Regions from separate parts of the Pseudomonas sp. Eqa60 genome, predicted to be linked through region 2. Evidence: predicted binding sites of a transcription regulator. Region 2 holds the regulator's gene; each other region holds the start of a gene.
What was found. The regulator sigma-54, encoded in region 2, starts transcription at its own class of promoters, with help from an activator protein. The targets are predictions, from matches to a motif close to ANTGGCATNNANNTTGCTNT.
Positions count from the first base shown of each region.

Region 1: flgB (flagellar basal body rod protein FlgB) is a predicted target of sigma-54. The motif match lies at 2,707-2,726, and genes of this name have one in related genera.
Region 3: glnK (P-II family nitrogen regulator) is a predicted target of sigma-54. The motif match lies at 2,229-2,248, and genes of this name have one in related genera.
Region 4: glnA (glutamate--ammonia ligase) is a predicted target of sigma-54. The motif match lies at 2,960-2,979, and genes of this name have one in related genera.

Region 1 covers NZ_AP024342.1:5,212,042-5,219,444, forward strand. The annotation lists gene flgE (flagellar hook protein FlgE) at 1-1,037, opposite strand, end outside; gene flgD (flagellar hook assembly protein FlgD) at 1,067-1,795, opposite strand; gene flgC (flagellar basal body rod protein FlgC) at 1,811-2,254, opposite strand; gene flgB (flagellar basal body rod protein FlgB) at 2,258-2,665, opposite strand; gene cheR (protein-glutamate O-methyltransferase CheR) at 2,917-3,744, opposite strand; gene KI242_RS23395 (chemotaxis protein CheV) at 3,788-4,720, opposite strand; gene flgA (flagellar basal body P-ring formation chaperone FlgA) at 4,796-5,557, shown strand; gene flgM (flagellar biosynthesis anti-sigma factor FlgM) at 5,709-6,026, shown strand; gene KI242_RS23410 (flagellar protein FlgN) at 6,075-6,542, shown strand; gene KI242_RS23415 (flagellar brake protein) at 6,639-7,385, shown strand.
Region 2 covers NZ_AP024342.1:1,106,675-1,114,077, forward strand. The annotation lists gene KI242_RS04830 (class II fumarate hydratase) at 1-657, shown strand, start outside; gene KI242_RS04835 (hypothetical protein) at 686-1,135, shown strand; gene KI242_RS04840 (superoxide dismutase) at 1,137-1,748, shown strand; partial or broken gene KI242_RS04845 (ZIP family metal transporter) at 1,783-2,675, shown strand; gene KI242_RS04850 (HPr family phosphocarrier protein) at 2,705-2,977, opposite strand; gene rapZ (RNase adapter RapZ) at 2,994-3,851, opposite strand; gene ptsN (PTS IIA-like nitrogen regulatory protein PtsN) at 3,854-4,318, opposite strand; gene raiA (ribosome-associated translation inhibitor RaiA) at 4,331-4,636, opposite strand; gene KI242_RS04870 (RNA polymerase factor sigma-54) at 4,762-6,255, opposite strand; gene lptB (LPS export ABC transporter ATP-binding protein) at 6,438-7,163, opposite strand; gene lptA (lipopolysaccharide transport periplasmic protein LptA) at 7,163-7,403, opposite strand, start outside.
Region 3 covers NZ_AP024342.1:6,704,626-6,712,028, reverse strand. The annotation lists gene KI242_RS30560 (aldose 1-epimerase family protein) at 1-92, shown strand, start outside; gene KI242_RS30555 (YifB family Mg chelatase-like AAA ATPase) at 97-1,590, opposite strand; gene KI242_RS30550 (accessory factor UbiK family protein) at 1,777-2,037, opposite strand; gene glnK (P-II family nitrogen regulator) at 2,454-2,792, shown strand; gene KI242_RS30540 (ammonium transporter) at 2,826-4,163, shown strand; gene KI242_RS30535 (secondary thiamine-phosphate synthase enzyme YjbQ) at 4,373-4,798, shown strand; gene sutA (transcriptional regulator SutA) at 4,901-5,224, shown strand; gene KI242_RS30525 (HAD family hydrolase) at 5,351-6,055, opposite strand; gene xerC (tyrosine recombinase XerC) at 6,055-6,951, opposite strand; gene KI242_RS30515 (DUF484 family protein) at 6,954-7,403, opposite strand, start outside.
Region 4 covers NZ_AP024342.1:437,323-444,725, reverse strand. The annotation lists gene typA (translational GTPase TypA) at 1-1,152, opposite strand, end outside; gene thiI (tRNA uracil 4-sulfurtransferase ThiI) at 1,291-2,745, opposite strand; gene glnA (glutamate--ammonia ligase) at 3,077-4,483, shown strand; gene KI242_RS01985 (chorismate mutase) at 4,620-5,174, shown strand; gene KI242_RS01980 (DUF4124 domain-containing protein) at 5,243-5,749, shown strand; gene KI242_RS01975 (CaiB/BaiF CoA-transferase family protein) at 5,753-6,940, opposite strand; gene KI242_RS01970 (acyl-CoA dehydrogenase family protein) at 6,976-7,403, opposite strand, start outside.

The DNA of each region.
Region 1 (7,403 bases), 2.8 Mb from region 2:
GCCAGCATCACACCGGTGCCATCGATGGTCAGGCTGCTGATCTGGCCAGTGGAGTAGCCGTTCTGCGCGATCACCGAGCGGGTGCTTTCGCCAAACACCGAACCGGTTTTGGTCATGTCGATGCTGACACCGTTAGGTGCAGGCTTGGCGCCATTGGGAGTGAACACGCCGTTAGTGACGGTACCCGGGGTCCAGGCCGCAGCCGACATGACAATGCTGTTACCGGTAATGGTATACGGCGTGGTCCCAGGCGCAGCTGGCGGGGTCATGCTGCTGAGCTTGCCCGACGAGTCGAACTTCATGGTGATCGGCGACTGGTTGGCCATGGTGAATGCAGTACCGTCCGGGTTGCGACCATCAATCAGCGTGTAGGTTTGCCACTCATTGGCGTTCGGCGTCTTGATCATGTACTGATCCATGACGTGCTTGTTGCCCTGGGTGTCATACACAGGCGTGCTGAACTGCTTGGTGTAGGTGGTGTTGTCGGTCGGATTGAACACATAGGCCGGAGTGGTCGCACCCACATCGATCGGCGTCGAATCGGAGTTCAGGTTGATCGTCGAGGAGATCGAGTCGGTTGGCTTTGGCGCCAGGTTCGAAGTATCGATCCGCAGGTCGGTCAGCACACCGTTGATGATCTTGCCGTTGGCATCGACCGCATAACCTTGCAGGCGGGCAGTGCCGTCACTGTTGGTGATGTAGCCTTCCTTGTCGGTCTTGAAGGTACCGGCACGGGTGTAGGTCAGGGAGCCGTTGGTGCTCAGCACGAAGAAGCCCTGGCCCTGGATGCCCATGTCCAGCACATTACCGGTGTTGTTGATATCACCGTTGGTGAACTGCTGGGAAACGTTGGCCAGGCGCACACCGTTACCAATCACCTGGGTGCCGCTGCCCAGCTTGGTGGCCGAATAGACGTCGGCGAACTCCGCACGGGAGGATTTGAAGCCGGTGGTAGCGACGTTGGCGATGTTGTTGCCGGTAACGTCCAGCTGTTTGTTGGCAGCGTAGAGACCGCTAAGGCCGATATTGAAAGACATATTCCACTCCTTGTGCCGGTTAGTCGGCTCTAGATACCAATGGTTTGTACTTTGGACAGGGCAATCGGGCTGCTCATGCCGGCGAGGTTCAACATCAACTCGCCGCCGGTCTGGCTGATGGTCACGCTATTGACCGTGGCCGGCAGGTAGGTGATCAGATCAGTGCCCTTGCCATCGATGGTGGTGCTGGCCTTGAAGGTGTAGTTGCCCGGATCCGCCTTGGTGCCGTCAGTCTTGGTGCCATCCCAGACAAAGCTGGCGTTGCCGGCCTTCTGGCTGCCCATGTCGATGGTCTTGACGGTATTGCCGTCCTTGTCGGTGACGGTCACGGTGACCGAGTTCACGCTGGATGGCACGGTGACCGAGCCGGTCATGCTCTTGCTGGTGTCGACCTGGGTAGTGCCGGTCTGCACGATGACCGAGCGCCCCACCAGGGACGAAGCCTGCAAGGCCTGGGAAGACTTGTAGTTACCCGTGATCGCATTCACCGAGGAGTTGAGGGTGGTGATGCCTTCCAGGGTGGAGAACTGCGCCAACTGCGCAACGAACGCACTGTTGTCCTGCGGATCCAGCGGGTTCTGGTTGTTCAGCTGGGTTACCAGCAGCTTGAGGAATGCGTCCTTGCCCAGGCTCTGTTTGCCGGTGGCGCTGTTGGTCGCCGCGGCCAGGCCGTCGGCGCTGGTATTGCTCGTCGTTTTCGACGAATTCGCCAGGATATCCTTGAGGGATGGGGCGTTGGTGGTATCAGTAACGCTCATGGTCTTCGCCCCTTATCACTGACCCAGGGTCAGGACCTTCTGCATCATGGTTTTGGCGGTGTTCATCATTTCAGCGTTGGTCTGGAACGAACGGCTGGCAGAAATCATGTCGGCCATTTCTTCCACCACGTTGACGTTGGGGTAGTAGACATAACCCTTGGCATCAGCGGCGGGATGGTTCGGCTCGTAACGAGCTTCGAGGTTGCTCTGGTCTTCGACCACACCCAGTACCTGCACGCCCTGGCCGGCAGCGTCCTGGTTCTGGAACAGCGAGTCGCTGCCGCCGCTTTGCGCACCCTGGAACATGGTGGCAAACACCGGGTGACGAGCGCGGTAGGTCTGGTCGATGCTCGACGAGACGCTCTCGGCGTTGGCGATGTTACTGGCGACGGTGTTCAGACGGGTGGTCTGGGCGCTCATGCCACTACCGGCAATATTGAAAACACTGGCGAGGGACATGGATTACTCTCCGCGCAGGGCTGCTACCAGCCCTTTGAATTTGCTGTTGAGCAGCGTGAAGCTGGCCTGGAAATCCACCGAGTTCTGCGCGTAGCTCGATTGCTCCAGCTGGGCGTCCACGGTGTTCTGGTCGATCGAAGGTTGCATCGGGGTGCGATACAGCAGCGATTCATCACCACTGCTCAAGCCCTGGGCTTCGATATGCCGGTTGTTGGTCATGTTCAACGCGAAGGTACCGTTCTGGGCCTTCTGATTCTGCTCGGCAAGCACGGCAGAGAAGTCCAGGTCCCGAGCCTTGTAGTTCGGGGTATCGGCGTTGGCGATGTTGTTGGCCAGAACTTCGGCACGCTTGGCGCGAAAGCCAAGGGCCTGTTCGTGGATACCGAGCGCTTTATCGAAGCTGATGCTCATGGCGGAAACCTTTGGGTGACCTGATTTTTCGTAACTCGGATATAGCAAGCTGCGTGCCAAGTCATCAAACCCCGTATTTCAAGGGTTTGCCGGCGACGGCAAGGCGGCAATGCCAGAAAAGCGGCAACGGATTTCCGCGAAACACCGGCAAAGCGGCAACCACCCTGCCGTTTTCAGCCGGCGCGTCAGATAATTGCAGGCACAAAAAAGGAGGCCCAATGGCCTCCTTTTTCGGTACGACGATCTGCTGGCTACTTGGCCTGGTAGATGATGCCCGGACTGCATTGCACCATCTGATAATGATCCGGCAGCCCATTGAGGGCTTCGGAAGCCCCCAGGAACAGGTAGCCGCCAGGCTTCAGGGTGCTGTGAATGCGCATCAGGATGTCCTTCTTGACCTCCGCCGAGAAGTAGATCAACACATTGCGACAGAACACGATGTCGAACTTGCCGAGACTGGCGTAGCTGTCCAGCAGGTTGAACGAGCGGAACTCCACGCGGCTCTTGATCGGCGCCTTGACCACCCAGCGCCCCGGCCCCTTGGGGTCGAAGTAACGCTGCAGGCGCTCGGCCGACAGGCCACGTCCAATTGCCAGGCTGTCATATTCACCGGTCTTGCAGTTGTTGAGCATGGTCCCGGACAGATCAGTGGCAACGATCTGCACCCCCATCTTCAACTGCCCCATGTTGCTACGCTCGAACTCATCGATGGACATCGACAGCGAGTAGGGCTCCTGCCCCGACGAACAGGCCGCCGACCAGATGCGCAAGCGTTGGTTGGGGCTGGCCTTGATGGCTTCGGGAAGCACCTTGTTCTTCAACACCTCGAAAGGGTAGGTGTCGCGAAACCACAAGGTTTCGTTGGTCGTCATGGCATCCACGACCATCTCGCGCAAACCACTGCGGGGCTGGGTCTGAATCCGCTGGACCAGCTCACCCAAGGTTTTTATCCCTTGCTGCTCCATCAGTTTGTTGAGACGGCTCGAGACTAGATATTGCTTATTTTCCCCGAGCAAAATACCACAGGCTTTTTCCAGGAAGACCCGGAACTGTTCAAAATCCAAATTACCCGTAGACAATGCTGCCGCCTCTTAAATCTTATGTCCGCCAGGGCGAGTGCCCTTAGCTGTGATCTGCTGCTTTGATCCGGTCGACTACCCGGGATGCCAGGTCATCAGGGCGGAACTTGGCAAGGAAGTCATCGGCACCGACCTTCTTCACCATCGCCTGATTGAACACCCCTGACAACGAAGTATGCAGGATGATATGCAGCTTTTGCATGCGTGGATCATTACGTATCTCGGCCGTGAGGGTGTAACCGTCCATTTCGGGCATCTCGATGTCGGAAATCATCATGAGGAATTCCTCTTCCGGCTTCTTGCCCTCGTCCACCAGTTTGCGCAAGTAATCCAGCGCTTGCCGGCCATCATTCAATGCCACTACCTCGACACCTACGGTTTGCAGGCAACGGGTGACCTGCTTGCGTGCCACCGACGAGTCATCGACGGTCAGCACCCGCAGGGAAACAGCCTTGTGCTGGGTTTCGACATCCACCACTCCTGCCGAGATCGCCTCCGAGGTCGGCGCGACTTCCGCCAGGATCTTCTCCACGTCGATGATTTCCACCAACTGGTTGTCCACCCGAGTGACCGCCGTCAGGTAGTGATCGCGTCCGGTCCCCTTGGGCGGCGGATGGATCTCTTCCCAGTTCATGTTGACGATGCGCTCCACCGAGCGCACCAGGAAACCCTGGGTCTTGGTGTTGTACTCAGTGATGATGACGAACGGATTGCTCTGGTCCTGCAGGCCACCAGAACCCGTAGCCATTGCCAGATCCAGGATCGGAATGGTTGCCCCTCGTATATTCGCGACACCGCACACCACAGGACTGGATTTGGGCATCAGGGTCAGCTTAGGGCATTGCAGCACCTCGCGAACCTTGAATACGTTGATCCCGTAGAGCTGCCCACCGTCCAGACGGAACAGCAACAACTCTAGTCGATTCTGCCCAACCAATTGCGTGCGCTGGTTCACCGAATCCATTACACCAGCCATGCCCAGACTCCCCAAAGCTTTAAGATCCGACGCACGCTCATTGCTAAACGGCACGGCGCTTGCTTTTTAACTGTTATGAACGCCAAAACGACATTTTTCCGACGCCTGACATCCCGCTACCGCACTTTGCTGTGCGGGCTGTCGGCTCTGTGCATTTTAAACCCCGGCAACCCTGCCGTTGCTGATTCGGTCACCCTGCCTGATCTTCTTATCGGCGTCACTCAAGGGTTTCTTGAATTCACGGTAGAAGACTACCTGGCCACCAGTCAAACGGAAGGTCGCTATGAAATCCAGGTCAACCAGCTGGACCCGCGCATGCGCATGCCCAATTGCGACAAGGAATTGACAGCCAACCTGGAAAGCCCGGCCCAACCGCTGGGGCGGGTCACCGTCAAAGTGCGCTGCGAAGGCGCCTCGCCATGGACGGTATTCGTGCCGGCGCAGGTCAAGCTGTTTCGCGAGGTGGTCACCACTGCACGCCCGCTCAAGCGCGCCGGCATCATCGAACCGGAAGACGTGGTGCTGCGCGAACGGGACATCAGCCAGAACAATCAGGGCTACCTCACCTCAGTGGACCAAGCCATTGGTCAGAAACTTGTCCGACCAATGGTCGCCGACCAGCTCGTTACCCTGGCCCATCTGGAGCAGGCGGAAGTCGTGCGCAAGGGCGATCAAGTGGTGATATCGGCACGCAGCGGCACGTTGAATGTACGGATGCCGGGCGAGGCGCTGTCCAACGGCGGCATGAGCGAACAGATCCGGGTCAAGAACCTCAATTCGCAACGGGTGATCAAGGCCCGCATCACGGCGCCAGGGCAAGTGGAAGTGGCCATGTAGATAGCTGGCGCTCAAGCCGTGCGTTCCCTAAACTGTGGCCGATAAAGGGTCGCAGATACCTGACCTGGTTTGTCGACAATCGAGCCTAAAGTTTTTCAGGGTATGGCCGAAAACATGGCAAGCGTCCAAATACCCAGAGGTTTACTTCATCATGGTCATCGACTTCAGCCGTTTAAACAGCTCCCCTTCACTGACAGGCAGTACGCGTACCAGCACCAGCAAGGAAACCGGTGATGCCGGCAAATCCACGCCGCTGACAACCGCCGCCGAGACCAGCAAAAGCGGGGAATCGGTACACCTGAGCAATGAGGCTCAACAGTTGCAGAAAGTCACTGACAAGCTGCGTGATCAGCCTGCCGTCGACAAAGCCCGGGTGGCCGAGTTGAAGCAAGCGATTGCCGATGGCAGCTATAAGGTCGACAGCAACCGCGTAGCCAGCAAACTGCTTAACTTCGAAGCCCAGCGCTAGCCCCAGGCTTGCGCCAGGCTTTTGGACGCTTAATCCCCAAGGCCAGCCATGCACGACACCAACCTACTGCAATTGATCAACGATGACCTTGCTCCAGCGCAACACTTGCTGGAGCTGCTACGCGCCGAGTCTATCGCCCTCCACGGCCGCGACATGCCGCTGCTGGAAGATATCCTGGCGCAGAAGCAAGCCTTGGTCATCTTGCTGGAACAGCATGGCCGTAAGCGCACGCAAATTCTTGCCAGCCTGAACCTGCCGACCAACCGCGAGGGGCTCGAGCAACTGGCCAGCCACTCCAGCCTGGGCGCGCAATTGCTCGAACAGAGCAATGTCCTGACCCAATTGCTTGCCGAGTGCCAAGCTGCCAACGAGCTCAATGGTCGCTCGATCCAGATCCAACAGGCCACCACCGCCAACCAGCTGAAAATCCTCAATGGTGGCGAACCTCCTGCCCTATACGACGCCCGCGGCTCTACCTCAATGCTTGCGAAGCCACGCCCACTCAGTCAGGCTTAAACCCAAAAAATGAGCGCGCGCTACCAAGCCGTGAAACATGCTGGCAAAATGCTGGCTCCTGCGTGTAGTTGTATTTTGTCTGGAGATTGATGAACCGTGTTCAACGCCTCAAATGCGGAAGATACTCCGCAGCCACCCAAGGTGCTCACCACTGCGTTGGAGATCTCTTCCAACCTGCGGTTGCTGCAAGAGAGCCATGACCCGCTGATCATCACTTTCCACGAGCGTAGCCAGCGCTTCCAAAGCTATCTGGTGGAAGTGGACCGCGATAGCAACATGATCGCCCTCGACGAAATGATCCCCCGCGACGGTGAACGCTTCCTGCTCGCAGGCGAACCGTTTCGCGTTGAAGGCTTTCATGAAGGCGTACGCATCGCCTGGGAAAGCAACGGCTTGCCCACCCTCGACGAATCCAACGGTGGCCGCTGCTATCGCACCACCCTGCCGGACGAAGTGGTCTACCACCAGCGCCGCAACGCCTTTCGTGCCGCCCTCAAGCTGGCACAACTGGTAGACATCGAACTGAGCGGCGAGAAACTCAAGTCGCCCCTCAGCGGCAAGCTGCTGGACATTTCCGCCACCGGCTGCAAATTGCGTTTCGACGGCGATATTTCCTCACGCCTGCAACTGGGCCAGGTTTACGAGCGCTTTATCGCCGCCCTGCCCTTCGGCAGCATGACGGCCCCGGTGGAACTGCGTTACCTGCACCACGAAGAACGTATCGACACCACCTTTGCCGGCGTACGCTTCCACAACATGAGCGGCCTGGTACAGCGCCAGGTCGAACGCTTCGTCTATCAACTGCAGCGTGAAGCGCGGCGCTTCGATAAAGACGACCTCTGACTCAAAAGTATCAATGAA
Region 2 (7,403 bases):
AGCCAGCAGTTGAGCAAGCTGACCCAGGTGCAATTCACCCCGGGCAAGAACCTCTTCGCCCTGATCGGCTCCCAGGACACTGCGGTGACGGTATCCGGCCAGCTCAAGGCTACCGCGGTGTCGTTGATGAAGATCGCCAACGACCTGCGCTGGATGAACTCCGGCCCGCTGGCCGGGCTCGGCGAGATCGAGCTGGAAGGTTTGCAGCCCGGTTCGTCGATCATGCCCGGCAAGGTCAACCCGGTGATTCCTGAAGCCACCGCGATGGTCGCCGCCCAGGTCATCGGCAACGACAGCACCATTACCGTGGCCGGCCAATCCGGCAACTTCGAACTCAACGTGATGTTGCCGATCATTGCCCAGAACCTGCTGAGCAGCATCGAGTTGCTGGCCAACTCCAGCCGCCTGCTGGCAGACAAGGCCATCGCCAGCTTCAAGGTCAACGAGCCCAAGCTCAAGGAAGCGCTGTCGCGCAACCCGATCCTGGTCACGGCGCTGAACCCGATCATCGGCTATCAGAAGGCTGCGCAGATCGCCAAGACCGCCTACAAGCAGGGGCGCCCGGTGATCGACGTGGCCCTTGAACATACCGATCTGCCACGCAGCCAGCTGGAGGTCCTGCTGGACCCGGAAAAGCTCACTGCCGGCGGCGTGTAACCCACCGACACCGCTTTGGAGGCTCACCATGGAGCACTGGAAACGCACGATCGAAAGGGCCAATCGCCTCTTTATGCAGGGCGAACTGGTGGATGCTCGCGAGTTCTACCTGCAGGCGCTGGCCCTGGCCCAGGTGCTGTTCGAGCGCTGGTCGGATGCCGACGAAGCGGTGGCGGCCTGTGTGATTTCCCATCACAACCTGGCAGACCTGCACCTGCGCCTCAATCAGCCGGAGGAGAGCGCGGAATACCTCTGCGCCATCCATCAGCGGTTGTTGCAGACCATGCAGGACAGCCGCTTGCCCACAGCCCTGCGGGAAGCGGCCTTGCGCCAAAGCAGCAAGACCTACGTCGAACTGCTGAATTTCATCGGTGATCACGGCGAATACCCGCGCACTCATCGTTTGCTGGACAGCAACGTCGCGGGCCTGTCAGCCGACAGCCCGCAACCAGACAGCCCCTCTTACGGAGCCCATTGATATGTCCTTTACCTTGCCTGCACTGCCTTACGCCTACGACGCCCTGGAACCGCACATCGATGCGCAAACCATGGAAATCCACTACACCAAGCATCACCAGACCTACATCAACAACCTCAACGCCGCCGTCGAGGGGACCGAATGGGCAGGGTGGGAGGTGGAAAAGCTGGTAGCCAGCGTTCAGCAACTGCCGGAAAAACTGCGTGCTGCGGTGATCAACCAGGGTGGCGGGCATGCCAACCATTCGCTGTTCTGGGCGGTGATGACACCCACCGGTGGCGGTCATCCCCAAGGCGCCCTGGGGCAAGCCATCGAGCAGCAACTGGGTGGTTTCGAGAGCTTCAAGGAAGCCTTCACCAAGGCCGCACTCACCCGTTTCGGCAGTGGCTGGGCCTGGCTCAGCGTGACACCGGAGAAGAAACTGGTGGTGGAAAGCAGCGGTAACCAGGACAGCCCGCTGATGAACGGCAATACGCCGATCCTCGGTCTGGATGTGTGGGAGCACGCCTACTACCTGCGCTACCAGAACCGCCGCCCGGAATACATCAACGCCTTCTACAACGTCATCAACTGGCCGGAAGTCGCTCAGCGCTACCAGGCCGCGATGGCTTGATACCTTTCCATCAAAACAAGATCTAAGGCCGACTATGGGCACTGAAACACTGGCAATCAGCAGCGGGCGAATGTTTCGTTATGCCTTCGGTTCGCTGTTGCTGTTGGCGGGCACGGCGTTGCTGGTGGCTCAAGGGCTGAGCTGGCTGAACCTGGAGCCGCGCTTGCTGCGCGCCTTGCAGGGCGGTTCGATCTGCGCGCTGGGCACGGCGCTGGGGGCGGTCCCGGTGCTGGTGATCCGGCGGATGCCGGTGGCGGTGAGCGACACCCTGCTGGGCTTTGGTGCCGGAGTGATGCTGGCGGCCACGGCATTTTCGCTGATCGTCCCCGGCATCGCTGCGGCCCAGGACCTGGGCTTGTCTGCCTGGGGCTCCAGCGGCCTGATCTGCGCCGGCATCATGCTCGGGGCCTTTGGCCTGTTCCTGGTGGATCTCAAGGTCTCGGGGGCAGCCCGGAGGTGCTGGTGGGCACGCCAGAGCACCCGGTGATTGCCCCGCGTATCTGGCTGTTCGTCTTCGCCATCATTGCCCACAACATTCCTGAAGGGATGGCGGTGGGGGTGTCGGCCGGAGGCGGCATGCCGGATGCGGACAGCCTGGCCATGGGCATTGCCCTGCAGGATGTACCGGAAGGCCTGGTGATTGCCCTGGTATTGGCGGGGGCGGGGATGTCGCGGGTCAAGGCATTCCTGATTGGTGCGGCTTCAGGTCTGGTGGAACCGGTCTTTGCCTTGCTCTGCGCCTGGCTGGTGAGCCTGGCGCAGGTATTGCTGCCCCTGGGCCTGGCCCTGGCGGCGGGGGCGATGCTGCTGGTGGTCACTCATGAAGTGATTCCGGAGTCGCGTCGCAATGGTCATGACAAGCTTGCCAGTCTTGGCCTGTGTATCGGTTTCTGCCTGATGATGGTCATGGATACGGCACTCGCCTGAGAGCCGTATGGTGAGGGGCCCGCCCGGGCCTACTCGCCTTCGTCGAAGAAGTTGTTGATCAGTGCCACCAGCGCATCCATCGCTTCCTGTTCCTGCTCGCCTTCGGTCTTCAGGTGGATCCTGGTGCCCTTGCCGGCGGCCAGCATCATCATGGCCATGATGCTTTTGCCATCGACCATGGAATCCGGGGTCCTGCCGGCGCGGATCTGGCAGGGAAACTGCCCGGCCACGCCGACGAACTTGGCCGAGGCACGGGCATGCAGGCCCAGTTTATTGATGATCTCGATTTCCAGAGCTGGCATCGCGGGGTAGATCCTTTCAGCTAAGGTCGCGGTGGCGAACCTGGACGTTCTTCAGGGATTTTTGCAGGACCTGGCCCAGGCGCTCGGTCAGGTACACGGAGCGGTGGTGCCCGCCGGTGCAGCCGATGGCGATGGTCACATAGGCGCGGTTGCTGGCGGCAAAGCGTGGCAGCCATTTGAGCAGGTAGCTGGAGATGTCCTGGAACATTTCCTCGACATCGGGTTGCGCCGCCAGATACTCGGCCACGGGCGCATCCAGGCCTGATTGGGCGCGCAACTCGGGCTTCCAATACGGGTTGGGCAGGCAGCGCACGTCGAACACCAGGTCTGCATCTACCGGCATGCCGCGCTTGAAGCCGAAGGACTCCACCAGGAACGCGGTACCGGGTTCCGGCTGGTTCAACAGTCGCAGCTTGATGGTGTCGCGCAGCTGGTAAAGGTTCAGGTTGGTGGTGTTGACCTTGAGATCGGCCAGGTCGACGATCGGCCCCAGCAGTTGGGTTTCATCGTGGATGGCTTCGGCCAGGGAGCGGTTGGCGCTGCTCAGCGGGTGGCGCCGACGGGTCTCGGAGAAGCGCTTGAGCAGGGTCTCTTCGTCGGCATCCAGGTACAGCACATCGCACTGGATATGCCGGCTGCGCACTTCTTCCAGCAATTCGGGGAATCGCGACAGATGACTGGGCAGGTTGCGGGCATCGATGGACACCGCCACCAGCGGTTGCGCCAGTTCGGTGTGGATCAACGCACGTTCAGCCAGTTCCGGCAGCAAGCCGGCTGGCAGGTTGTCGATGCAGTAGTAGCCGTGGTCCTCGAGAACATCGAGGGCGGTGCTTTTACCTGAGCCGGAGCGGCCGCTGACGATGATCAAACGCATGATTACTGACCGTTTTGCTCGTCCAGAACGACCTGATACAAGGCTTCGTTGCTGGTGGCGCTGCGCAGCCGGTCACGGACTTCCTTGCGATCGAGCATGCTGGCGATCTGCCGGAGCAGTTCCAGGTGTGCATCGGTCGCGGCTTCCGGAACCAGCAGGACGAACAGCAGGTCGACCGGTGCGCCATCGATGGCGTCGAAATCGATCGGAGCGTCCAGGTGCATCAGCGCACTGATGGGCGACTCGCAGCCTTTGAGGCGGCAGTGGGGAATGGCGATGCCGTTGCCAAAACCGGTGGAACCGAGTTTTTCACGGGCAATCAGGCTCTCGAAGACATCCTGCATCTCCAGATCAGGCACTTCACGGCTGATCAGGTTGGCAATTTGTTCGAGGGCGCGTTTTTTACTGCCGCCCGGCACGTTCACCAGGGAACGGCCGGGGGTCAGGATGCTTTCAAGTCGGATCATGGGAGGGGAGTGTTAGCGACCCGTGCCTTGGAGAAGGTGGAGTTGCTTTTCCTTATGCTTTTTCAGTTGGCGGTCAAGCTTGTCCGTGAGCAGGTCGATTGCGGCATACATATCGTCATGTTCTGCGTTGGCAACGACCTCCCCACCGTGGATGTGCAGGGTGGCTTCGATTTTCTGCTTCAGCTTCTCGACAGCCATGGTGACCTGCACATTGGTAATCTTGTCGAAGTGCCTCTCCAGCCGGTCGAGTTTTTCGCCGATGTAGACGCGCAGGGGTTCAGTCACTTCGAGTTGGTGTCCACTGATGTTGACTTGCATACAGCTTCTCCTTCGTTGCCAGTGCATAACGCGGCAGGCTGGGTTGCCTGCCACCTAGACTACGTTTGAAAACGACACCGGGCCCTTTTCAAACACACTCTGAAACGCTGTGGCCAGCCCTGCGGCTACATCAACCGCTTACGTTCGCTGGAAGGCGCGATCCCAAGGGATTCGCGGTACTTGGCGACGGTACGACGGGCTACCTGAATGCCTTGTGCCTCCAGTAAACCAGCGATCTTGCTGTCACTCAACGGCTTTTTCTGATTTTCCGCGGCCACCAATTTTTTGATGATCGCGCGGATCGCCGTGGACGAGCATTCACCGCCTTCCGAAGTGCTGACGTGGCTGGAGAAAAAGTATTTCAGCTCATATATGCCCCGTGGGGTATGCATGAATTTTTGCGTGGTCACCCGGGAAATCGTCGATTCGTGCATGCCCACCGCCTCGGCGATATCGTGCAGAACCAGCGGCTTCATCGCTTCATCGCCATATTCGAGAAAGCCGCGCTGGTGCTCGACGATCTGGGTGGCGACCTTCATCAGGGTTTCATTGCGGCTTTGCAGGCTCTTGATGAACCAGCGGGCTTCCTGCAACTGGTTGCGCATGAAGGTGTTGTCGGCGCTGGTGTCGGCGCGGCGTACAAAACCGGCGTACTGGGCGTTGACCCGCAGGCGCGGCACGGATTCCTGGTTCAGTTCCACCAGCCAGCGTTCGTTGTCCTTGCGCACTATGACGTCCGGGACCACGTATTCGGCTTCGCTGGATTCGATCTGCGAACCGGGACGGGGGTTGAGGCTCTGCACCAGCTCGATGACCTGGCGCAGCTCATCTTCCTTGAGCTTCATGCGCCGCATCAGCTGGCTATAGTCGCGGTTGCCCAGGAGGTCGATGTAGTCACTGACCAGGCGCTGGGCCTCGCCCAGCCAGGGCGTTTTCGCCGGCAGCTGGCGCAGTTGCAGCAACAGGCACTCGCCCAGGTTGCGGGCGCCGATGCCCGCAGGTTCGAATTGCTGGATGCGGTGCAGGACGGCTTCTATCTCGTCCAGTTCGATGTCCAGTTCCGGATCGAAGGCTTCGAGGATCTCCTCGAGGGTTTCGTCCAGGTAGCCCTGATTGTTGATGCAGTCGATCAGGGTCACGGCAATCAGGCGGTCGGTGTCCGACATCGGCGCCAGGTTCAGTTGCCAGAGCAGGTGGCTCTGCAGGCTCTCGCCCGCCGAAGTGCGGGTGGTGAAGTCCCACTCGTCGTCATCGCTGCTGGGCAGGCTGCTGGCGCTGGTCTGGTAGACGTCTTCCCAGGCGGTGTCGACCGGCAGTTCGTTGGGGATGCGCTCGTTCCACTCACCGTCCTCGAGGTTGTCCACCGTGGGGGCGGTTTCCTGGTAGGAGGGCTCCTGGATCTCGGTATTGGGTTTGGACTCGGTGTTGTCGGCCAGGGGGTCGCTGTTGTCGAAGTCGTCGCCTTCTTCCTGGCGTTCGAGCATCGGGTTGGACTCCAGGGCTTCCTGGATTTCCTGTTGCAGGTCCAGGGTCGACAATTGGAGCAGGCGGATGGCCTGTTGCAGCTGCGGTGTCATCGTCAGCTGCTGGCCCATTCTAAGGACTAGCGATGGTTTCATGGCAGGGGCTTAACACCTTATTTGCCGGCGCACATGCGCCATCCACTACAGGGCGCCGGAGCGCCAAACATAAGCAAATTATATGCCTGAAACTGAAGTGTTTGCCTAGAGCGCTGTAACAATAAAGTTTGTAGGGTTTTATTGTTCCCGGCGCCCTGGCGTCCAGCCCAACACATCAGCCCTTACAGGCGGAACTCATGGCCCAGATAGACTTCCTTGACCAGTTCGTTGGCCAGGATGGTCTCGGAGTCGCCTTCGGCGATCAGTTGCCCGTCGTTGACGATGTAGGCGGTCTCGCAGATGTCCAGGGTTTCCCGGACGTTGTGGTCGGTAATCAGCACCCCGATGCCCTTGGCCTTGAGGTGGTGGATGATCTGCTTGATATCGCCCACCGAGATCGGGTCGACACCGGCGAAGGGTTCGTCCAGCAGGATGAACTTGGGCGCGGTGGCCAGGGCCCGGGCGATCTCCACGCGGCGCCGCTCACCACCGGACAGGCTCATGCCGAGGTTGTCGCGGATGTGGTTGATGTGGAATTCCTGCAGCAGGCTTTCCAGTTCCTGGCGACGGCCGGCCTTGTCGAGCTCCTTGCGGGTCTCGAGGATGGCCATGATGTTGTCGGCCACCGACAGCTTGCGAAAGATCGAGGCTTCCTGGGGCAGGTAGCCGATACCGGCGCGTGCGCGGCCGTGCATCGGTTGGTGGCTGACATCCAGGTCGTCGATCAGGACGCGGCCCTGATCGGCCTGGACCAGGCCGACGATCATGTAGAAGCAGGTGGTCTTGCCGGCGCCGTTGGGGCCGAGCAGGCCGACGATCTGACCGCTGTCGATGGACAGGCTGACATCACGCACGACCTGGCGGCTCTTGTAGCTCTTGGCCAGATGCTGAGCTTTCAGAGTTGCCATTACTGGGCCTTTTGCTCGTCGGTTTTCTTTTTCGGCTGGATGACCATGTCGATCCGCGGACGCGGCGCGGTAACCGAGCTGCCATTGGCGCGACCGGCGTTGGCAACCTGCTTGACGGTGTCGTAGACGATCTTCTCGCCTTCGGTGGTATTACCGTCGTTGATGACCTTGGCCTTGTCGATCAGCACGATGCGGTTCTGCTGGGCATGGTACTGGATGGTCACGGCGTAGGCCTGGACC
Region 3 (7,403 bases), 1.3 Mb from region 2:
TGGATAAAGCCCTGAGCCGTGTCAGCCAGATCCAGGATGGGCGTCAGACCGAAGTGCGGTCAACACCCTTGGTAGACCTGCCCCGGGAATGAACCTTCAATCGGCGCTGGGCCGGTAATGCAGGGCTTCGGCCAGGTGCTCGCGGCTGATTCGCGCGGCCTGTTCCAGGTCCGCCAGGGTACGCGCCACCTTGAGCAAACGGTGAGCGGCCCGCAACGACAGGCCCAGGCGTTCGCAGGCCGCTTCCAGCCAGCGCTCGTCGGTGGTGGATAATTTGCAGTGGCGACGCAGGCCGGGCAGGTCGAGAAAGGCGTTGGCGCAGCCCTGGCGCTCGCGTTGCAGCTCGCGAGCCCCGGCGACCCTGGTGGCGGCTGCGGCGCTGTCATTGCCCGGTTGCGGCTCGGGGTTGAGGGCGGTGGCTTCGCGGGCCACGGTCAGGTGCAGGTCGATGCGATCCAGCAGCGGCCCGGATAACTTGTTGCGATAGCGCTGGATCTGCTCCGGTGTGCAACGGCAGCGTCCGCTGGGCTCGCCAAGATATCCACAGGGGCAGGGGTTCATCGCTGCCACCAATTGGAAGCGTGCCGGGAACTGCACCCGGTCCCGGGCTCGGGCAATGACGATCTGCCCGGACTCCATGGGCTCGCGCAGCACTTCCAGGACCTTGCGGTCGAACTCCGGCAGTTCATCGAGAAACAGCACGCCGTGATGGGCCAGGGTGATTTCCCCGGGCTGGGGTTTCGAGCCGCCTCCGACCAGTGCCGCACCTGAAGCCGAATGGTGGGGCTGGCGAAACGGCCGCTGTGGCCAGTAGCGCAGGGGCTTGTGGCTGGCCACCGACTGGATCGCCGCGACTTCCAGGGCTTCATCTTCCTGCAGCGGTGGCAGCAGGCCGGGCAAGCGGCTGGCCAACAGGGTCTTGCCGGTGCCTGGCGGGCCGCTGAACAACAGGTTGTGGGCGCCCGCCGCGGCGATCAGCAGGGCGCGCTTGGCGGCGAGCTGGCCTTGCACTTCGCTGAGATCGGGGTAGGGGAAGTGGCTCTGCACCAGGCCGTCGCTGACATAGGGCGCAATCGGCGCGTGGCCGTTGAAATGGGCAACGGCCTCCAGCAGATGATCCACAGCGATCACCTTTAGGCCGCTGGCCAGGCAGGCTTCTTCGGCATTGGCCCGGGGCACCAGCAGGGTATGCCCGGCGTCGCGTGCCGCCAGTGCGGCGGGCAGTACGCCGCGTACCGGGCGCACCGCGCCGGAGAGTGCCAGCTCCCCCAGGCATTCGATGTTGTCCAGGGCCAGGGCCGGTACCTGCACGCTGGCGGCAAGGATGCCCAGGGCGATGGCCAGATCGAAGCGCCCGCCGTCCTTGGGCAGGTCCGCCGGCGCCAGGTTGAGGGTGATGCGCCGGGCCGGAAAGTTGAACCCGGCATTGAGGATGGCGCTGCGCACCCGGTCCTTGCTTTCCTTGACCGCGGCTTCCGGCAGGCCCACCAGGGTCAGGCTCGGCAAGCCGTTGGCCAGGTGCACTTCAACACTGACAGCCGGAGCCTGGACGCCGACCTGGGCACGGCTGTGGATGATTGCCAGGGACATGGGGAGAGCTTCCTTGCGACAGCGGGAACCGCGTCCTGCGGTGCTGCAAGGATAGATGAGGGGGCTGGCCAGAGGAGCGCCCGAATGGGCACAGGATATGTCGTCGGTGCACGAGCCTTCGCCGGCAAGCCAGTTCCTACAGGACAGGTCTGTAGGAGCCGGCCTGCCGGCGAACCCGGATTCAGATCATTGCGCTGCCGGGTTCAGCCGGGCTTCCAGCTCCGCCACCTTGGCTTCGAGGCTTTCCAGGCGCGCGCGAGTGCGGGCCAGGACCACCATCTGGCTGTCGAATTCTTCCCGGCTGACCAGGTCCAGCTTGCTGAAGCCGCTTTGTAGCAGGGCCTTGAGCTGGCTTTCGATTTCATTGCGGGGCAGGGGTGTTTCACCGCTGAGCAACCGCGAGGCGTGGCCGCTCAGGGCGTCGAGAAGGTCTTTGGGCGCGAGCATGGGAGATTCCTGAATTGCAGTCGGCCCGCAGTGTATCACGCAGCAACGACGCTCCAGGTGGCCCCGGGTTGCACGTTTTTCGCGCATCTGGCCGGGCGCCAGCGCACCGTTTTTGTGCGTATCCCGGGTGCCGTTTTCCCGCATTCCCTGCCGGCTCGGGGCAAGGGACTGAAATCACTGATTTTTCCCGAGCTGGCAAGCTTTCTGCTTAGACCCTGGTGACCCATGCACTGATGCAGTCGCTGTGACGAATGCAGTGCGGCAGGCGGAGCGGGGAGTGTTTCGTCAGACAGCGGTTAGCTGGCGTCGGTCGGGCTGAGGAAGGCCGACGGTGCGTTACAAAGCCAGGCACTGCGCTTAGACTTGAGTCGGGTTTGTTTTCCTGGGGCAAGTCCACCAATTCGGGAGAGAGTTTCATGAAGCTAGTCACTGCCATCATCAAGCCGTTCAAGTTGGACGACGTGCGCGAGTCGCTGTCCGAGATCGGCGTGCAGGGCATTACCGTCACTGAAGTCAAAGGCTTCGGCCGGCAGAAGGGTCACACCGAGCTGTATCGCGGTGCGGAGTACGTGGTGGATTTCCTGCCCAAGGTGAAGATCGATGTCGCCATTGACGACAAGGATCTTGACCGGGTTATCGAGGCGATAACCAAGGCCGCCAACACCGGCAAGATCGGTGACGGCAAGATCTTCGTGGTCAATCTGGAACAGGCTATTCGCATCCGTACCGGCGAAACCGATACCGACGCAATCTAAGCCGCCAAACCCAACGCCCCAGGAGAAAACAATATGACTCTGCGTAAATTCGCAGGGCTAGGAGCCCTTTTGTCCCTCGTAATGCCAGGCCTGGCCATGGCGGCAGACGAAGCGGCGGCTCCAGTCCTCAACTCCGGCGATACCGCCTGGATGCTGACTTCCACAGCCCTGGTGCTGTTCATGACCATTCCTGGCCTTGCGCTGTTCTACGGCGGCATGGTGCGGTCGAAAAACATTCTTTCGGTAATGATGCAGTGCTTCGCCATTACCGGCCTGATCACTGTCCTGTGGTTCATCTACGGCTACAGCATGGCGTTCGACACCACCGGGATGGAAGCCGGCGTGGTCAACCTCAATTCCTTTGTGGGCGGTTTCTCCAAGGCCTTCCTGGCGGGCATCACCCCGGCCAGCCTGACCGGCCCGGCTGCGCTGTTCCCTGAAGCGGTGTTCGTCACCTTCCAGATGACCTTCGCCATCATCACTCCAGCGCTGATCGTCGGTGCCTTCGCCGAGCGGATGAAATTCTCCGCCATGCTGATCTTCATGGGCGTGTGGTTCACCCTGGTGTATGCGCCGATCGCCCATATGGTCTGGAGCGGTCCGGGCTCGCTGCTGGGCGACTGGGGCGTGCTGGACTTTGCCGGCGGCACCGTAGTGCACATCAACGCCGGTATCGCGGGCCTGGTGGCCTGCCTGGTGCTGGGCAAGCGCAAGGGTTTCCCGACCACGCCGATGGCGCCACACAACCTGGGTTACACCCTGATGGGCGCAGCCATGCTGTGGATCGGCTGGTTCGGCTTCAACGCCGGTTCCGCCGCTGCCGCCAACGGCACCGCCGGCATGGCCATGCTGGTAACGCAGATCGCGACGGCTGCCGCCGCCCTGGGCTGGATGTTTGCCGAGTGGATCACCCACGGCAAGCCTAGCGCGCTGGGCATCGCTTCGGGTGTGGTCGCAGGCCTGGTGGCAATCACTCCGGCTGCCGGTACCGTTGGCCCGATGGGCGCCCTGATCATCGGTCTGGCGGCCGGTGTGGTGTGCTTCTTCTGCGCCACCAGCCTCAAGCGCAAGCTGGGATATGACGATTCCCTGGACGCCTTTGGCGTGCACGGCATCGGCGGCATTCTCGGTGCGATCCTCACCGGTGTGTTCGCTGCTCCGTCCCTGGGTGGCTTCGGCACCGTGACCGATGTGGCCGCTCAGGTCTGGATCCAGGCCAAGGGCGTGGGTTTCACGGTGATTTACACCGCGATCGTCACCTTCATCATCCTCAAGGTTCTGGACGCGGTCATGGGGCTGCGGGTGAGCGAGGAAGAAGAAGCGGTCGGCCTCGATCTGGCACAACACAACGAGCGTGGTTACAACCTGTAATCGCGCAAGAAAAAAAGCCCGGCTCCGGCCGGGCATTTTTTTGCCTGATGTTTGTCATTGAGAAAGGCTGAAAGGATTTTCTGACAAGCATTGGCGTGTTTGCCGTGACGATTTCCGGCAGGGCAAATGCTTACACTAAAGCAGGATTATTCGGCGCTTTGTTTTTTCCCTGAGCGCGCTAGAATGCGCGCCGAAGCGTGGAGATCGGTATGTGGCAACAGACCCTGATTACCCTGCGGGCCAGGCCCCGGGGCTTTCATCTGGTGACGGACGAGTTGCTCGCCGGCCTGCCTGAGTTGAAGGCATGTCGGGTTGGTCTGCTGCATCTGTGGCTGCAACATACCTCGGCCTCGTTGACCATCAACGAGAACGCCGATCCGGCGGTACGGCGTGACTTCGAGCGTTACTTCAACACCCTGGTGCCTCAAGGCATGGCCGGGTACGAACATAACGACGAAGGCGCGGATGACCTGCCGGCGCACTTCAAGGCCAGTTTGCTAGGCTGTCAGCTGACTTTGCCGGTAGCGGCGGGGCGTCTGGCGTTGGGCATCTGGCAAGGCGTTTATCTGGGCGAGCATCGCGATCATGGCGGTGCTCGCAAAGTCCTTGCCACCTTGCACGGTGATAAGGCATAAGCCGCTGAGTATCAGTGGACGTTGATTTTTTTCCAGCGGCCTTCGACAGTCGGCACAGCTGGGCTATAACTAATCTGCTTTTCGCAAGTCATGAGGTAGAACATGAGCGACGATGATCTGGAAAACGACGACCTCGAAGTAGGTGACGAAGACGAAACCGAAGAAGGTCTTGAAGCGGCTGCCGACGATGTGGCGGAAGACGATGGCAGTGATGTTCCTGCTCCAACCGCCAAAGGCAAGGCCAAGGCTGCCGTCTCGGTAGACGAGCTGCCGAGTGTAGAAGCCAAGAACAAGGAGCGTGATGCACTGGCGCGTGCCATGGAAGAGTTCCTGGCCCGTGGCGGCAAAGTGCAGGAAGTCGAGGCCAACGTGGTCGCCGATCCGCCCAAGAAGCCTGATAACAAGTACGGCAGCCGGCCTATCTGAGCCTTGCACCTTGCTTGCTGAAAAAGCCCGCCGTCGCTGCGGGCTTTTTCATGGGCACCCTTCTCGGAAACGGCCCCGAGCGCCGGCGCTTGCTGTAGGAGCGAGCTTGCTCGCGAAAGCGCCGGTTCAGGCGCCGCGATGCCAGCGGGCAAGCAGCCCGGGTAGTTCAATCAGGCTGCGGATCTCGGCGTCTGGCGCGCGTTCGGCTTCCCAGGTCTTGCCGTTGGGATTGAACCAGATCGCACGCAGCCCTGCCTGCTGTGCGCCGGCAATGTCATCCCCCGGGTGGTCGCCGATATGCACGGCGGTGTCGGCAGTCGCTTCGCCACGCTGCAAGGCTTCGTGGAACAGCCGGGCGTCGGGCTTGGCGATGCCGATGTCCTCGGCGCACAGCGCGAACTTGAAATAGTCCGCCAGGCCCAGGCGGCGCACGTCGGCGTTGCCGTTGGTGACCACGCCAAGGGCGAAGTGATTGGCCAGGGCTTCCAGGGTCGGCTGGACTTCTGGAAAGATCTCCAGCTGATGCCGGGCATGCAGGAAAACTTCAAAACTCTGGTCGGCCAACTGGTTGGCCTGGGCATGGTCATACCCGGCTTCTTCCAGGGCATGAAACAGCACCTGGCGGCGCAGGGCGCTGATCCTGTGCTTGAGGTTCGGCTGGGCGAGCAGCACCCGCTCGCGAATGGCCCACAGATGCTCCACCGGCACGCCTCCGAGATTGGGTGCGTGTTCGGTCAGCCACTGGCGCAGGGTGGCTTCGGCACTGACGATGACCGGGGCGGTATCCCACAGGGTGTCGTCGAGGTCGAAGGTGATCAGCTTGATGGTCATTACTCACCGCCTTTGTTGCGTTTGGCCCGTGGGTGGGCGCTGTCATAGACCGCCGCCAGGTGCTGGAAGTCCAGGTGGGTGTAGATCTGCGTGGTCTTGATGTCCGAATGCCCCAGCAGCTCCTGCACGGCGCGCAGGTCCTGGGAGGATTCCAGCAAATGGCTGGCAAAGGAATGGCGCAGCATGTGCGGGTGCAGGTTCTGCCCCAGTTCGCGCTCGCCGGCGGCCTTGACCCGCAGCTGGATGGCCCGCGGCCCCAGGCGCCGGCCCTTCTGGCTGACGAACAGGGCAGCATCAGGCGGGTTGCTCAGGGCGCGCAGGGGGAGCCATTGCTCCAGGGCTGACCGAGCCTTCTTGCCCACCGGCAGGACCCGGGTCTTGCTGCCCTTGCCATGGACCTGCACCAGGCCGTCCGCCAGGTCCAGCTGATCGAGGTTGAGGCTGGTCAGTTCGGAAAGGCGCAGGCCGCAGGAGTAGAAAAGTTCGAGAATCGCCTGGTCGCGGTGGGCCAGGAAGTCGTCTTCCACGGCGCCATCGAGCAACTGCAGGGTGCGGTCGGTGTCCAGGGTCTTGGGCAGGCGTCGTTCGCCCTTGGGCGGCGCCAGGCCGTTGGCCGGGTCGTGAGTGCACAAGCCTTCGCGGTTCAGGTAGTGGTAGAGCCCGCGTACCGCTGACAGCAGGCGCGCCAGGCTGCGGGACGACTGGCCCTGCTGGTGCAGGCGGGCAATCAGGCTGCGCAGGCCCTGGATGTCCAGGTCGGTCCAGCTGCGCACCTGCATTTTCTCGCAGAACTCCAGCACCTTCTCGAGGTCGCGCCGGTAGGCTTGCAGGGTGTGGGGCGACACCTGGCGCTCACTGCGCAGATGCGCGCAGTAGGCGTCCAGCTGTTGTTGCATGGTCAGCGTACCGAGCGCAGCGAGTGGGTGAAGCGCGGCAGAACGCGGCCGGTGACTTCGGCGATGTAGTTGAGGAACAGGGTGCCCACCGAGCTCTTGTAGTGCTGCGGATCACGGCTGGCTATCGCGAGTACGCCATGCATGCCCTGATGTGCCAGGGCCACCACAGCGGTAGAACCGATCTGCTTGCGCTGCTCTTCGCCGAAAAGGAAATCCAGCTCGTGTTCGCGCAGGCTGCCGCTGACGCTCTTGCCTTCGGACAACAGGCCGCCGATGGCGCCCTGGGCTTCGGCGGCGGAGACCCAGCGCCCCACCGGCATGGCGCTGTCGCTGAACAGGATCAGGCTGACGAAGGGCACCTGGAAATCCTGGCGCAGGCTGTCTTCGACGCTCATCACCACTTCTTCCAGGCTGGTGGCGTCCATCAGCGCGAGGATCAGGCGGCGGGTCTT
Region 4 (7,403 bases), 670 kb from region 2:
ACGGCCAACGCCCATTTCGAAACCTTCGCGACGCATGGTTTCGATCAGTACCGACAGGTGCAGCTCACCACGGCCGGAAACCTTGAACTTGTCGGCCGAGTCGCCTTCTTCGACACGCAGAGCAACGTTGTACAGCAGCTCCTTGTCCAGACGCTCCTTGATGTTACGGGAGGTCACGAACTTGCCTTCTTTACCGCAGAATGGCGAGTCGTTGACCTGGAAGGTCATGGAAACGGTTGGCTCGTCGACGGTCAGCGGCTTCATCGCTTCAACAGCGGTCGGGTCGCACAGGGTGTCGGAGATGAACAGCTCGTCGAAACCGCTGATGCAGACGATGTCGCCGGCAGCGGCTTCTTCAACGTCTACGCGGTGCAGACCGTGGTGGCCCATCAGCTTGAGGATACGACCGTTGCGGCGCTTGCCGTCGACGTCGATGGCCACTACCGGGGTGTTGGGCTTGACGCGACCGCGAGCGATACGGCCAACGCCGATCACACCCAGGAAGCTGTTGTAGTCCAGAGCGGAGATCTGCATCTGGAACGGACCGTCACGGTCAACGCTTGGCGCTGGCACGTTGTCGACGATCGACTGGTACAGCGGGGTCATGTCTTCGGCCATTTCGGTGTGGTCCAGACCGGCAATGCCGTTCAGGGCCGAGGCGTAGACGACTTTGAAGTCCAGCTGTTCTTCGGTGGCACCGAGGTTGTCGAACAGGTCGAAGATCTGGTCCAGAACCCAGTCAGGACGCGCGCCCGGACGGTCAACCTTGTTGATCACGACGATCGGACGCAGGCCGGCTTCGAAAGCCTTCTTGGTCACGAAACGGGTTTGCGGCATAGGGCCGTCTTGAGCGTCGACCAGCAGCAGCACGGAGTCGACCATGGACATTACGCGCTCAACTTCGCCGCCGAAGTCGGCGTGGCCCGGGGTGTCCACGATGTTGATGTGGTAGCCGTTCCAGTTGATGGCGGTGTTTTTCGCCAGGATGGTAATGCCGCGCTCTTTTTCCTGGTCGTTGGAGTCCATCACGCGCTCGTCGTTGAGCTCGTTGCGCTCCAGGGTGCCGGATTGACGCAGGAGTTTGTCTACCAGGGTGGTCTTACCATGGTCAACGTGGGCAATGATGGCGATGTTGCGTAGATTTTCGATCACTTGTGTATCTCGATCAGAGGATTCGGTGTGCTGACAAATGCTGGCAGCGATTAACAATAGATTCAGGCCTGGCCGTTACAGCTGGACGGCGGCGTCGGGGGCCGGTGACGCAAGCCACAGGCGAACATCCCCGGGCACTTAGCTCGGTCTATAAACGCGCACATTGGCATGTCCCTCACTGAGCAGATGGTGAGCATGCAGGCGACTCATGACGCCTTTGTCGCAATACAGCAGGTACTGGCGCGTAGGGTCCAGTTCCTTGAAGCGGGCGTTCAATGCATAGAACGGCAGCGCTTTTACTTCGATGCCTGCGAGCTCCAGCGGCTGGTCTTCCTCGGCATCCGGATGACGGATGTCGATGACGATCTGACCGGCCAGCGCCTCACTGACTTCTTCAATCTGTACATCCTGGCCCAACTCGTCGATCACCCGATCGATCGGCACCAGTTTGGCCCGCTCGATCGCACGCTCGAGCACCGCCATATCGAATTCTTTCTCTTCATGCTCGACGCGATGGCGCTTGGCATGGGTCTTGGGGTTCACCGAGATGACCCCGCAGTACTCCGGCATGTGCTTGGCGAAGTCGGCGGTGCCGATCTCCACGGCCAGGTCGATGATGTCCTGCTTGTGGCTGGCGATCAGGGGGCGCAGTACCAGTTTCTCGGTCACGCAGTCGATCACCGACAGGTTCGGCAGGGTCTGGCTGGACACCTGGGAAATCGCCTCGCCGGTCACCAGCGCATCGATGTGCAGGCGGTCGGCGATGCTCGACGCGGCACGCAACATCATACGCTTCAAAATGACGCCCATATGACTGTTGTCGACTTTGCCGAGGATTTCCCCGAGCACTTCCTCGAACGGCACGCTGACGAACAGCACGCGCTGGGAGCTGCCGTACTTCTTCCATATATAGTGCGCGACTTCCATCACGCCCAGTTCATGGGCACGCCCGCCCAGGTTGAAGAAGCAGAAATGCCCCATCAGGCCGCGGCGCATGATCTGGTAGGCCGCCACCGTGGAATCGAAACCGCCGGACATCAGGACCAGGGTCTGTTCCAGGGCGCCCAGCGGGTAGCCGCCGATGCCGTTGTGCTGGCTGTGGATCACGAACAACCGTTGGTCGCGAATTTCCATCCGCACTTCGATTTCAGGCTCTTTCAGGGAAATTCCGGCGGCGCCGCACTGCCGACGCAGTTGGCTGCCGACGTATTTTTCCACGTCCATGGAGCTGAATTCATGCTTGCCGGCACGCTTGCAGCGCACGGCAAAAACCTTCCCCGGGAGGGCTTCGCCAAAGTGCTGCTTGCACTTGGCGACGATGTCGTCGAAGTCGCCCAGAGGGTACTCGTCGACCTGCAGGAAATGCGCGATGCCGGGCATGCAGCTCAGGCGCTCGGTCATGTCCTTCAGGGCCTTGGGCTCGCTGACGGCGGTTTCCAGCTCGAGGTTGTCCCACACACCATTGACCACCACGGCCGGGTCTAGGTCGCGGAGCACGGCACGGATGTTCTTCGCCAACTGACGGATGAAACGCGTCCGAACCGGGCGGCTCTTGATGGTGATTTCCGGGAAAACTTTAACGATTAGTTTCATGAAAACAGCGCGCGCTGGGCCAGCCGAAAAAGGGGGGCGCGGATTATAGCGGAAATTGCTCAAGGTTTAACCAGTTTATGTGCAGAAGGTTTTCGATGCACCAAAACGGGTCATTTATTGGTAAAGACGCTACATTGCAGTGCGCCGAATGCCGGCATTCAACCCAATACGTCGCAGAAAGCGTGATTTTGGGGCAGAAAACCCATCTCGGGGCACTGGCATGCAATTTGCTCCCTTGTGAGGCAGGTTGCCATGGCAGAGTATTCGCGCCGGCATCACCCACATTCTAAGGGCACTCCAACACCAAGCCCGAAGCCACCCGGAGGACACTATGTCGAAGTCGGTTCAACTCATCAAAGATCATGACGTCAAATGGATTGATCTGCGCTTCACTGACACCAAGGGCACTCAACATCACGTGACCATGCCGGCTCGTGATGCGCTGGATGAAGACTTCTTCGAAGCTGGCAAGATGTTCGACGGCTCCTCCATCGCTGGCTGGAAAGGCATCGAAGCCTCCGACATGATCCTGATGCCGGACGACGAAACCGCCGTACTGGACCCGTTCACCGAAGAACCGACCCTGATCCTGGTGTGCGACATCATCGAGCCTTCGAGCATGCAGGGTTACGATCGTGACCCACGTGCCATCGCCAAGCGCGCCGAAGAGCACCTGAAAGCCACTGGTATCGGCGACACCGTATTCGCCGGCCCAGAGCCAGAGTTCTTCATCTTCGACCAGGTGAAATTCAAGTCCGACATCTCCGGCTCCATGTTCAAGATCTACTCCGAACAAGGTTCGTGGATGTCCGACCAGGACATCGAAGGCGGTAACAAGGGCCACCGTCCAGGCGTCAAGGGCGGCTACTTCCCGGTTCCACCGTTCGACCACGACCACGAAATCCGTACCTCCATGTGCAACGCACTGGAAGAAATGGGCCTGACCGTCGAAGTTCACCACCACGAAGTGGCGACTGCCGGCCAGAACGAAATCGGCGTCAAGTTCAACACCCTGGTGAAGAAGGCCGACGAAACCCAGACCCTGAAGTACGTGGTGCACAACGTGGCTGACGCCTACGGCCGCACTGCCACCTTCATGCCCAAGCCTCTGTACGGCGACAACGGCTCGGGCATGCACGTCCACATGTCGATCTGGAAAGACGGCAAGAACACCTTCGCAGGTGAAGGCTATGCCGGCCTGTCCGATACCGCCCTGTACTTCATCGGCGGCATCATCAAGCACGGTAAGGCCCTGAACGGCTTCACCAACCCGGCGACCAACTCCTACAAGCGTCTGGTGCCAGGCTTCGAAGCCCCGGTCATGCTGGCCTACTCGGCGCGCAACCGCTCCGCTTCGATCCGTATTCCTTACGTGTCGAGCCCTAAGGCCCGCCGTATCGAAGCCCGTTTCCCGGACCCGGCTGCCAACCCGTACCTGGCCTTCGCTGCCCTGCTGATGGCCGGCCTGGACGGCATCCAGAACAAGATCCACCCTGGCGACGCTGCTGACAAAAACCTGTACGACCTGCCGCCTGAAGAGGCCAAAGAGATCCCACAAGTTTGCGGCAGCCTGAAGGAAGCCCTGGAAGAGCTGGACAAAGGTCGTGCGTTCCTGACCAAAGGCGGCGTTTTCAGCGACGACTTCATCGACGCCTACATCGCCCTGAAAAGCGAAGAAGAAATCAAGGTACGTACCTTCGTACACCCACTGGAATACGAGCTGTACTACAGCTGCTGATCCGGTAACGCCGGCGCAAGCCGCGTGATCAAGGGGCCTCCTTCGGGAGGCCTTTTTTATGCCCGCGCATTTGCCCTGCCCGGGGTGGTTGCGTGCATCATGGGCGCCGTCTCCCCCTCAGCAGCCGAGCCCGCCCATGACTTCGCGCCTCAACCTGTGCCTCGCCCTGACTTGCAGCCTGTTCGCCACCGCCGCCTGCGCCAGTGACGCCCCGCCCGCCCTCGCCCCGCTGCTGCAGAGCATCGGCGAACGCCTGGCGATTGCCGATCAGGTGGCCCTGAGCAAATGGGACAGCCACAAGGCCGTGGAAGACCGCCCGCGGGAACAACAGGTGATCGCCGGGGCAACCGCCCAGGCCGCAACCTATCACTTGAGCGAAGAAACGGTTGGGCAGTTCTTCGCCGCCCAGATCGAAGCCAACAAGCTGGTGCAATACGCCCGACTCTCGACCTGGCACTTGCAAGGCCGGGCACCGGACACTCCGCGCCAGGACCTGGCCGGGCAGATCCGCCCCCAACTTGATCAGTTACAAAAACGCCTGCTGCAGCAACTGGCCGACTTCAGCCCGCAGCGCACCGACCGCCAATGCCCGCAATGGCTGGCCCGGGCCAATCAGGCCAGCAGCAGCGACCCACTGCGACGACTGGCGATGGTTCGTGCCACGGCAGAGTTATGTGTGTTCAAAGGTTAACCACGCCTGTGCCACGCGCAGCAGCACCCTATGCTGGAGCCTTTCAGGCACCCGCCAGGATCAGCGAGATGCACCTCGTCATTGCTTGCCTGCTGTGGATCAGCGCATTGCCAGCCGGCGCGCAGATCTACCAGTACACCGACTCGGCCGGTAATCGCGCCTATAGCGACCAGCCGCCGGGAACCTCGTACCGGCAGATTGAAACGCCCGCGCCGAATCGCCTCCCCAGCCCGGCCACCCCGGCGCCACATACGCCGGCAGCACAACCTGCCAGCACCCTTCTGGCCTACGAACGGCTGCAACTGAGCGGCGTACCGGAGCACGGTGCCTTGCGCGCCAACAACGGCAGTTTCAGCGTGCAGGTGGAGTTGCAGCCCAGCCTGCGGCCCGGCCACCGTCTGCGCCTGCTGCTGGATGGCCAGCCCTATGGCCAGGCCGGCCAGGGGCCCGAGCTGCAACTGGTGAATATCGACCGTGGCCAGCACCGGTTGGCGGTGCAGGTGCTGGCTGGCGACAAGGTCCTGCAACAGAGCCCGGCCATCAGCTTCACTCTGCTGCGGGCCCGCCGCCCCTGAGCCTCAACCGTGCACCACGCCGCTGGCCAGCAGTGCGGCGATGGTCGATTCATCCAGGCCCAGCCCCTGCAATACCGCCCGGGTGTCCTGCCCCAGGCTCGGCGGCGCCGTACGGTAGCTGGCCGGCGTGCGCGACAACTTCACCGGCGAACCTATGCCCCGGTAGCCATCGAGTTCCACCAGCAGCCCGCGATGCCGGGTGTGGGGATGAGCCACCACCTGGTCGACGGTGGCGATCGAACCACAAGGCACCCCCAGGCCGATCAGCCGCGGGGCCAGCAACGCGCCGTCGTGTGCCGACAGGTAATGCTCCAGTTGCTGCTTCAAGGCCTCGCGATTGACCGAGCGCTGGCCGTTGTCGGTAAAGCGCGGGTCCTCCAGCAACGCGCCGGCCCCCAGTTCCTGGCACAGCCGGGCGAACTGGCGGTCGTTGCCCACCGCCAGGAAAATCGGCTCGCCAGCGGTGCGGTAGCTGTCGTAGGGAGCAATGTTGGGATGGGCGTTGCCCGTGCGTTTGGGCGTCTGGCCGGCGGCGAAGTAGTTCGGCAGGTGCGGGTGCAGCAGGGACACGCCGCAGTCGTACAGGGAGATGTCCAGTGACTGCCCGAGGCCGCTGCGCTGGCGCTCGTTGAGGGCCAGGAGAATCCCCGCCAGGGCATTCAGGCCGGTGACCATATCGACAATCGGCAGGCCGATGCGCAACGGCCCGCCGTCGCCTTCGCCGTTGACGCTCATCAGCCCGGCCATGGCCTGGATCACCGCGTCGTAACCCGGTAGCCCGCCCAGCGGGCCATCGGCGCCAAAGCCGGAAATCCCGCAGTGGATCAACGCCGGAAAACGCTGGCTCAGCACCTCCTGGTAACCGATGCCCCAACGCTGCAGGGTGCCCGGCTTGAAGTTCTCGATCAGCACGTCGGCGCCTTCCAGCAACTGCATCAGCAGTTCCAAGCCTTCGGGGCGCGACAGGTCGACGGCGATCCCCTGCTTGTTACGGTTGATGCCGCGAAAATACGCCGCGTCATCACCTTCGAAAGGCGGCCCCCAGCCCCGGGTCTCATCACCGCTCAAAGGTTCCAGCTTGATCACGTCGGCGCCGTGGTCGGCCAGGGCCTGGGAGCAGTAGGGGCCGCCCAGCACACGGCTGAGATCGATGATTTTCACGCCCGCCAGGGCGCCTTGGGCAAACGTCATGGATGTACTCCGGCAGATCGGACAAGGACGGCCATTCAGGCCGGCAGCAATTGCATGGCCTGGGCCTGGGACAGCGGGCTTTCATTGGCCAGGCGCACCAGCAGCTCGGCATCGATCACCGGCTCAAGGCCCAACGGATCGCGCGGCAACACCTTGTGCACCAGCACCAGGTGAGCCAGGGCCAGGCGCCGATGGTCCGCACCCTGGCGCGCGGCCTCCCAGGCCATGAAGATGGCGCTGGCCAGGTGATAGAGAACGCTGCCCACCTGCCGCACCTGCTCGTCCCGGCGCTGCTGCGCCACGGCATGGAAGCCGGTCACGGTGCGCAACAGGGCCGAATCGAACAGCCGGCGGCTCGCCGGTGGCAAATCGGCCTCGGCCAGCAGCCCGGCCAGATAGCCCTGCAACGGCTCCAGCGCCTGCTCCCGAGTCACCGCCCGGGCAATGTCCAGGGCGACGATGT